3 regions of the Lysinibacillus sp. NPDC047702 genome follow, and region 1 is predicted to be linked to each of the others. Evidence: riboswitches for the same ligand, from Rfam matches in the RefSeq annotation. Region 1 holds a riboswitch; each other region holds the start of a gene.

Region 1 (3,268 bases):
CAGATAAGGTAAACGCTGAAATCATTTCAGAAGAAGCAGGTGTCTTAACTCAAATTTTAGCTGAGGAAGGCGATACTGTACTTGTTGGTCAAGTTATCGCAGTTGTAGAAGCAGGCGAAGGTGCAGCACCAGCTCCAGCGGCTCCAGCTGAAGCAACGCCAGCACCACAAGTAGCACCTGCTCCAGTTGCAGTAGCTCCAGTTGTGGAAGAAACTTCTGGTGAACGCGTAATCGCATCTCCAGCAGCACGTAAACTTGCTCGCGAAAAAGGTATTGATCTTGCTGCTGTATCTCCAGTAGACCCACAAGGTCGTGTACGTGTCCAAGACGTGGCAGCTCATGGGACAGCTCCAGTAGTAGCACCACAAGCAGCACCTGCTCCAGCAGCGCCAAAAGCGGTAGCAGCTGTAGATGAATCACGTGTGACTGTAGAAAAAATGAGTCGCCGTCGTCAAACAATTGCAAAACGTTTACTTGAAGTGAAACAATCTACTGCAATGTTAACTACATTTAACGAAGTTGATATGACGAATGTTATGGCTTTACGTTCTCGTAAAAAAGACCAATTCTTCGAGTCTACAGGCTCTAAACTTGGTTTCATGTCATTCTTCACAAAAGCAGTAGTAGCAGCACTTAAAAAATACCCTTATGTGAATGCACAAATCGTTGGTGACGAAATTCACTTAAACAACTTCTTTGATATCGGTGTGGCTGTATCTACAGAGGAAGGCTTAGTGGTACCAGTTGTACGTGACGCTGACCGCAAAAACTTTGCTGAAATTGAAGATACTATTGCAGACCTAGCGAAAAAAGCTCGCGACAAAAAATTAGGTTTAGCAGATCTTCAAGGTGGCTCATTCACAATTACAAATGGTGGTGTATTCGGCTCATTAATGTCTACACCTATCATGAATGGTACACAAGCTGCTATCCTAGGCATGCACTCTATCAAAAAACGTCCAGTTGAAGTGAATGGTGAAGTAGAAATTCGCCCAATGATGTATCTAGCTCTTTCTTATGACCACCGTATTATCGATGGTAAAGATTCTGTAGGCTTCCTTAAAACAGTAAAAGAATTACTTGAAAACCCAGAAGATTTATTATTAAATTCTTAATGCCAAAGCCCTGCACATCGCAGGGCTTTTTCTTGTGTATGAAGGATAGAAAGTGGAAGAGACGGATAGAAAGGTCGAATTAGCTGATAGAAAAGCCAAAGTGATGGATAGAAACGTATAGAGGCAAACACAACTGTGCTTATAAGATACTTTTAGATTACTAGGCTTACTATCAATAGTAATAATTTGCGATTTTTTTCGCTGAAGCTTCAATATATTTGTTAACTTTGCAAAAGTAAATAATGAATTTAAGATAGATAAAACCCTAATATTGTCATTAATCAGAAAAATGATAAAATTACCTTGACGAATAGGCTAGTTTTATAGTAATATCTAAATATCAATTAAATAAACAAACCTCACATTCATTCTATTGTGAGGTAGAGGCGCGGTATTTATTAGTTCATTGCTGAGTACAAGCAAGCGAAGACGCAATGGAGAAGGAAATATCGCCGAAGTATAAAAGGAGCTCGTACTTTTATACTGGGTCTGCAGTGAATAATTGCAGGACTGTCCTAGTAAATTACTTTCCACATTTACTAGGTTGTGCTATCTCAGAAACATGGAAATTATAGTGAGGATTTGGGCAACTGTCAATTAAAGGTAAGACCTAAGTTCAAAGCTTAGGTCTTTTTTAGTACAGTTGTCTTATTTTTTTACAGAAAAGGGGAGTTTTTCATGAAAAGAAAATGGTTGTTAGTAATGATTTCTATTATGACGGCAATTGTGCTAGCTGCTTGTGGTGCTGGCGACAAAAAAGAGGGCGGTTCAAGTGATGCTGGAGCCGACAAAGAAGAAGGCGGTGGTGAATTCCGTATTGGTATGGAGGCGGGCTATGCGCCATTCAACTGGACACAGCAAGATGATGCAAATGGCGCAGTAAAAATTGCAGATAATGCAGAGTATGCAGGTGGCTATGATGTTCAAATGGCAAAAAAAATTGCTGAGGGTTTAGGAAAAGAATTAGTGATTGTAAAAATGGAATGGGATGGTTTAGTACCAGCACTTCAATCCAATAAAATTGATGCTATTATTGCTGGGATGTCTCCTACTGAAGAACGTAAGCAAACAATTGATTTCACTGAAAACTATTATACTTCTGATTTTGTAATGGTTATTAAAAAAGGCAGTAAATATGAAAAAGCAAAATCAATCCAGGATTTCTCTGGTGCTAAAATTACTTCACAATTAAACACTTCAAACTACAAAGTGATTGACCAAATCAAAGATGTACAAAAGCAAACGGCTATGGATAGCTTCCCAGCAATGCGTGTAGCACTAGAGGCAGGAAAAATTGATGGCTATGTAGCAGAGCGTCCAGAAGGTATTTCAGCAGCAGCAGCTAATGATAAATTCACATATATAGCTTTTGAGGAAGGCTTTGATACAGATCCTTCTAATACATCCATTGCAGTTGGTTTACGCAAAGGTGATGCAGATCTTGATAAAATCAATGAAATTTTAAAAGGAATTTCAGAAGATGATCGCCAAACAATAATGGAAGATGCCATTCAGCAACAACCAGCAGCACAGTAACAGGAATGCACGGACTTTTCGCTAGTCCGTGCATGTCATTTCATCATTATTCAATGAGAACCTCTCTAAATAATGATAATGTCTTAGCTACATAATTCATAAAATGGTAGAACAATCGTGTTCATCATGCTAGTTAGCTAGGAATATAAAGAAGAAACAAGCAACACAATGTTGTTAGGAGGAACATCATGAGTCTTGAATGGATTATCTCTATTGTAGAGAATAACTGGCAAATGTTTTTACGAGGTGCGTATTATACCTTATTAATTTCGAGTATTAGTACAATTATTGGTGCATTTATCGGATTTTTCATCGGGATTATGCATACCATTCCGGTTCGTAAAAAAGGTGTGAAATTTTACAGTTTAAAGCTGATTAATTTTATACTTACATGCTATGTTGAATTCTTCCGTGGTACACCAATGATTGTACAAGCGATGGTTGTCTTCTTCGGATTGGATATAGCATTTGGTATCGACATGCATTTTATTACAGCAGGTATTTTAGTAGTTTCTCTGAATACCGGTGCTTATATGACGGAAATTGTGCGTGGTGGTATTGTTTCAATTGATAAAGGTCAATACGAGGCTGCTTCAGCTATTGGTATGAATCATTTC
Region 2 (3,268 bases), on a different contig from region 1:
TGGCTATTGGCACATCCTTTCATTCTTACATATAAAGTGCTTGCTCTAAATTAAATTCATCATGTAAAGCATTAGCTGCATGAATCATGTCGTCTTGAGGCACTACAACCGACACTTTAATTTCAGATGTACTGACCATCTTAACAGGGATGCCTTCATGTCGTAAACGATCAAACATTCTGGCAGCAACGCCTGGATTAGACGCCATTCCTGATCCAATAATAGATACCTTTGCCAAGCCAACTTCAAAATCAGCAAAGCTAAACCCGAGCGACAGTTTACTTTCTTCTAGAACATGCAAAGCTTCTGCAAACTCTTCTTTCAAAATCGTGAAAGATACAGTCGGTTTTAGACCGTCGATTATCGCTTGCACGATGATATCCACATTAATGCGATGATCTGCAAGTATCGTAAATATATCTGCCAACGAAGCATCCGAATAAGCATCATAGCCTACCGTTAAACGAATAACATCTGATTCATAGACAACACCTCGTACAATTAAATTTTTTTCCATTTCAACTTCCTCCTTCAATAAAGTACCTACTGTATCTATTTCATATGATCGAATAATAACTGGTATTTGAAACTTCTTTGCTAATTCTACAGCTCGTGGATGTAAGATATGTGCGCCTAAGTTTGATAACTCTAACATCTCATCATAGGAAATTTTCTTTAACTTTTGTGCACCGTTTACATAATTTGGATCAGCAGTATAAACACCATCCACGTTCGTGTAAATATCAACACGCTCCGCATCCAGTGTTGCCGCGATGGCCACAGCTGCCGTTTCTGCTCCACCTTTACCAAGAGTCGTAATATTTTGTAAATGATCAATCCCCTGCTCCCCAGCAACTACGACTATTTGCCTCTGTGCCAAATGCTCTTCTAATCGACTATCGTCTATATACTCAATGCGTGCATTAACATGCATTGCATCTGTCTGAACACCTGCCTGCCAGCCTGTTAATGACACTGCCTCATAGCCTTTTTCCTGTAAGGCTATGGCCACTAAGGCGCTGGCTAACTGTGAGCTCGTTGATCGCAGCACATCTAATTCATGCTTAGACGCATCATCGGATAAATCTCGTGCCATTTTCGTTAATTCTTTCGCTGAATTCCCCATTGCTGCAGTGACAATTACCACATCATGACCTTTTTCTTTTTCATTAATCGCCTTTTTCGCAACCTCATAAATATGTGCCGTTGAAGCTAATGCAGCACCGCCAAATTTCATTACAATTCTTGCCATCCTGATTCTTCTCCTTTTCATCTATCCCTAATTTAACGCCATTTCTAATCGGAGTATCTGCTAGAAAACCAAAAAAGCAGCTTTCACATAACGTGAAAGCTGCCTATACATGTACAATAAAAATAACTTGCGCATGTGTGATAGCTCTCCGAAACGTTTAGAATCGACAGTCTTACATTTCTTAAATGCAAAACCAGCACAGCATCGGAAACAACGATGCTCCACTTCGGCAAGCTCCCCTTTCATACATCTTCATAGGATTTGTTCATCCTCTAATGTACTACTTTTGAATCTTGCACCTCTATCATCACTTAAAATAGTGAATGTATTTTATTAAACATTAGCATATGTCTATTCCTTTAACAATGTCTGTTGCTGAAAATAGGTATATATATGATTAGCAAGGTTAGCAGGCATCCCAGCCTCTTGTAATGCTAGCTCACTTGCCTCTCGTATTTTTTTGACAGAACCAAAGTGCTTTAGTAATTGCTGTTTTCGCTTTGGACCGATGCCCTCAATTTGATCGAGAACAGATTGAATGGCATGCTTTTCATGCTGCTGACGTAGGAATGTAATGGCAAAGCGGTGTACTTCGTCCTGAATTCGTTGCAATAGATAGAATCCATCACTTGTGCGCTTTAACGCAATGACTTCAGGCGGATCTCCAAATAAAAGCTGTGATGTATTATGCTTTTCATCCTTCGCTAAGCCGGCGATTGGAATGACCAGCCCAAGCTCATCCTCTAATACTTCTCGTGCAACTTCCATTTGTCCCTTCCCACCATCTATTAAAACTAAATCTGGTAAGGGTAATCCTTCCTTTAGTACACGTATGTAACGACGACGTATTACTTCCTGCATCGCCCCATAGTCATCGTGCTTAGCAGCTGTACGAGTTTTATACTTTCGATATTCTTTCTTTGCAGGCTTACCATCGATAAACACCACCATTGCAGATACAGCATCTGTTCCATGCATATGACTGTTATCAAACGCCTCAATTCGTAGAGGTGTAGAAATCCCCATCGCTTCACCAAGTGCCTCACATGCACCAATTGTTCGTTCTTCCTGACGTTCAATGAGCTGGAACTTAGCTGCTACTGCAATTTCAGCATTTTTTGTAGCTAGGTCAACAAGCTCTTTTTTTTGCCCGCGCTTGGGCGTTAATACCTTTACACCTAATAATTCTGTTAAAATAGCAGCATCAATCGCTTGAGGGATAAAAATTTCCTTTGGCTTAATATGCTCTAGCTTTTCGTAGAATCGGCCAACAAATGTTAAAAACTCCTCCTCTGCTTCCTGATAAATCGGGAAAATGGAGACATCACGCTCAATCAGCTTACCTTGACGAACAAAGAATACTTGGACACACATCCAACCTTTTTCTACTGCATAACCAAATACATCACGATTCGTCGTATCACTCGTGACAATTTTTTGCTTTTGCATAACTGTATCAATATGTGCAATCTGATCACGGAATTCTTTTGCACGTTCAAACTCTAAATTTTCAGCAGCGGCTAGCATTTTTACCTCTAGTTCCTTTTTGACTGCCTCCACACCACCATTTAAAAATTTGGTCATATCCTCAATCATATTCTGATAAATTTGAGCATCAATCTCCTTCACACAAGGTGCCATACATTGACCCATGTGATAATACAGGCAAACCTTGGAAGGTAGTTGTACACATTTTCGAAGCGGATATAAGCGATCCAGCAGCTTTTTTGTTTCGCTTGCTGCATATGCATTGGGATAGGGTCCAAAATACTTTGCCTTATCCTTTTTCACTTTTCGTGTCGTGATAAGACGAGGATGTTTTTCATTCGTAATTTTTAAATACGGATACGTTTTATCGTCTGTCAACATGACATTGTACTTAGGATCATGAAGTTTTATGAGATTAAGCTCTAAAATCAATGCCTCAATATTAGAGGAGGTCACAATATAATCAAAATCTTCTATTTCACTTACAAGCCTCTGTGTTTTCCCCTCATGTGTACCAGTAAAATACGA
Region 3 (3,268 bases), on a different contig from region 1:
ACCGCGGCGGCTTAATTTTGCGAAAAATTTTGGTGCATGCCCGTCTACCGCTAATTGCCATAGCATACGAGATGATGCATATAGTCCTGAATTCCCAGCTGATAGCATGGCCGTTAAAATAATGGCATTCATTAAGGAAGCAGCAAAGGCAATACCTAGGCGATCAAACACTAGTGTAAATGGAGATACAGCGATGTCTTCTGATAGTAAACGTTCATCGGTAAATGGAATCAGCATCCCTATCGCACCAATCGCTAAAATATAAAACAAAAGAATACGCCAGAACACAGATTTTACTGCCTTTGGAATATTTTTTCCAGGGTCATCCGTTTCACCAGCTGTAATCCCAAGAAGCTCTGTTCCTTGGAATGAAAATCCTGCTGCAAGGAAAATACCAAATGTAGCAAGGAACCCCCCATGAAACGGTCCATCACTAATAAAGAAATTTGTAAAACCTACAGGTGCCTGTCCACCTAAAATACCAAAAATCATTAATAAGCTGATAATAATGAACACAATCACAGTTACCACCTTGATCATGGCAAACCAATATTCACTTTCACCATAGCTTTTTACAGATAATAAATTAAAGGTTAACACAACAGCAATAAATAATACTGTCCATAATGCCGATGAGCTATCTGGGAACCAATATTTCATAATTAATGATACAGCCGCAATTTCTGCAGCAATTGTGATAGCCCAGTTATACCAATAGTTCCAGCCAAGTGCAAAGCCCAAAGCTGGATCAACAAATTTCGTAGCATACGTACTAAATGAGCCTGAGGATGGCATATAGGCTGCCATTTCCCCTAAGCTTGTCATTAAAAAGTACACCATGACACCGATTAGGGCGTAGGCTAGTAATGCACCGCCAGGACCTGCCTGTGCAATGGCACCACCACTGGCTAAAAATAGCCCTGTACCAATTGTACCACCTAAAGAAATCATTGTAATATGACGGCTTTTTAATTCTTTTTTCAGCTTGGGCACTTTATGACCGAGCTGATTCACTTTTATTTCACTCACGATATAGCTTCCTTCCTAATATAAGAGGCAAAAAAATACCATCACATGAACACTGTGATGGCTAAGTAAATCCTCAGTTTTTTCTAAATGATAGCTCAACACGTTGTCCAAACGTGACAGTTCTGTTCCTTTCGGAGACAGCCCCAGCATGAGGTTTTCAAGTCCCCTCACACTTCGGCAGTATTTCCTTTCAGCTAATCTCGTCAATGCTTGTCATTTCCATTAGCATACTCATAAATACCGCGACCTCTACCTCAATACAAACATGAGGCATATAATTATTAAATTTATGATGTCTACAAGTTTAACATAAGACATTTTACATTTCAATACGACGAGTAAAGTTCTATATTTTATGAATATTCTACTATTTTGAATAATGTGATAAAGTAATATAGTGGTTCAATTATAATTGAATGTAAACAGGGGGGATTAATTTTGACAACAAATGAAGATTCCACTAGTTATCCTAGCAGGAAAATTAGCTGGAGAGGAGCTACCTTACTATTAGTGATTGGCGTTATTTGTATTGCCTCGACATTACGAATGCCTTTAACAGTTGTGGGACCTATTATTTCTTTTATACGAGAAGATCTAGGTATATCAAATGTATTAGCTGGATTTCTAACTACTATTCCACTTCTAGCCTTTGCGGTTATATCGCCATTTGCACCAGTTGTTGCACGTAAATTAGGACTTGAGCTAACATTATTTTTATCCACTATTCTTTTAGCAGTAGGTATTGTACTGCGCTCTCTAGGAACAACAAGTTTGCTCGTTTTTGGAACTATGCTAATTGGTGTTGCTATTGCATTTGGAAATGTACTTATTCCAGGATTACTTAAATTAAAATTTCCTTATCATGTAGGTTTGCTTATGGCATTTTTTACAATGTCCATGAATTTAACAGCTGGACTTGGTGCTGGGATTAGCTACCCTATTGCCCAATCATCTCTTGGCTGGCAAGGAGCACTGGCTATTGCACTTATTTTAGTTGTGTTAACCATTTTAATTTGGATTCCACAATTAAAGTTTAATAAGCCTGAGCCCGCTGTTAAGAAAACGAAAGAACGTATACCTTTATGGAAATCCCCTGTTACCTGGGCAGTAACAGGTGCTATGGGATTACAATCATTATTATTTTATACAACTGCAGCATGGATTCCTGAAATTTACATATCACAAGGTTTAGCTGCTGATCGTGCAGGCTGGATGTTCTCCATCATGCAATTTTCACAAGTTCCAATGGCTTTAGCTGTGCCAATCATTGCTAGTAAAATGGCGTCTCAGCGACCCCTTGTATTAATGTTTACAGCATTTTATTTAGTAGGCTTTGTTGGCGTTGTTATGGAGTGGACAAGCCTTGGGGTGCTTTGGATGATTCTATTAGGCTTAGCAGGCGGGGCTTCATTTGCCTTAGCCATGATGTTCTTCACACTCCGCACTCGCACAGCCTTTGAAGCAGCTGATTTATCAGGCTTTGCACAATCACTAGGCTATTTATTTGCTGCAATTGGTCCTATTCTTTTTGGCTACCTGCATGATCTATTTGGTGGTTGGAATATTGCAGGCTGGCTCTTTGTCGTTGTAGCTGTAATACTCTTCTTATGTTCATTTAGAGCCTCTAAAGATGAATATGTCCATTAAATTAAAGCAGATGGGAAAACCAGTCTTGTTTCCCATCTGCTTATTTCTGTACCTATACTTTTTTATTTATCAGATTGTGTACCATGCTGTTTTAGTAAGGTTAGCAGTTCATCCAGATCTTCTGCTGCTTCTTTGTTACGAGCATTGATAGCAGTAAAAATAGGAAGAGCCTCTTGTAGGAGTAAATGACTAAAATAATAATAGCCTAAAAAAGCCTGCTGCTCATAGCCCTTTGGCGTTTCCTCCTCCCACTCCAGCTCATCATCCTCCTCGTCTTCTGCCCATAAATATTTAACATCTAGTAGCTCCTGCATAGTTTGAACAGTATGTGCATAGTCTAGATAATCCTCAGTAATCACTTGAGCCACAGCTAAATAAAGCTCTATTTCTTCTAATGAAATATCCTCCGTATTTTTGCTAGCAAGATTTTTTAAAAGGATAAGTAAAACCCATGGCGTCACCTGCCATAGTGTACCTTGATGCTCAATTAATTCAGCAAGCTGCTGATATTGCTCCTGTTCAATCAGCTGTGGGATAGCTGTTCCTCTACCATAAGGTGTCGTCAATTGTTGCCATGGAATATTCGGGGTAT

Evidence for each region. A riboswitch is a leader RNA that binds a small molecule or an ion and turns the genes downstream of it on or off. The one in region 1 is predicted to bind lysine.
Region 2: another riboswitch for lysine. It lies ahead of ACQKIM_RS21105 (aspartate kinase); the one in region 1 lies ahead of ACQKIM_RS26120 (transporter substrate-binding domain-containing protein).
Region 3: another riboswitch for lysine. It lies ahead of ACQKIM_RS25495 (amino acid permease); the one in region 1 lies ahead of ACQKIM_RS26120 (transporter substrate-binding domain-containing protein).

What each region holds. Positions count from the first base shown of each region.
Region 1 is NZ_JBNNMG010000092.1:12,525-15,792, forward strand. Features, by position in the region: gene odhB (2-oxoglutarate dehydrogenase complex dihydrolipoyllysine-residue succinyltransferase) at 1-1,115, shown strand, start outside; lysine riboswitch at 1,489-1,675, shown strand; gene ACQKIM_RS26120 (transporter substrate-binding domain-containing protein) at 1,794-2,651, shown strand; gene ACQKIM_RS26125 (amino acid ABC transporter permease) at 2,840-3,268, shown strand, end outside.
Region 2 is NZ_JBNNMG010000056.1:24,466-27,733, forward strand. Features, by position in the region: gene ACQKIM_RS21105 (aspartate kinase) at 26-1,252, opposite strand; lysine riboswitch at 1,386-1,564, opposite strand; gene uvrC (excinuclease ABC subunit UvrC) at 1,604-3,268, opposite strand, start outside.
Region 3 is NZ_JBNNMG010000086.1:15,422-18,689, reverse strand. Features, by position in the region: gene ACQKIM_RS25495 (amino acid permease) at 1-1,029, opposite strand, end outside; lysine riboswitch at 1,113-1,289, opposite strand; gene ACQKIM_RS25490 (CynX/NimT family MFS transporter) at 1,468-2,676, shown strand; gene ACQKIM_RS25485 (hypothetical protein) at 2,739-3,268, opposite strand, start outside.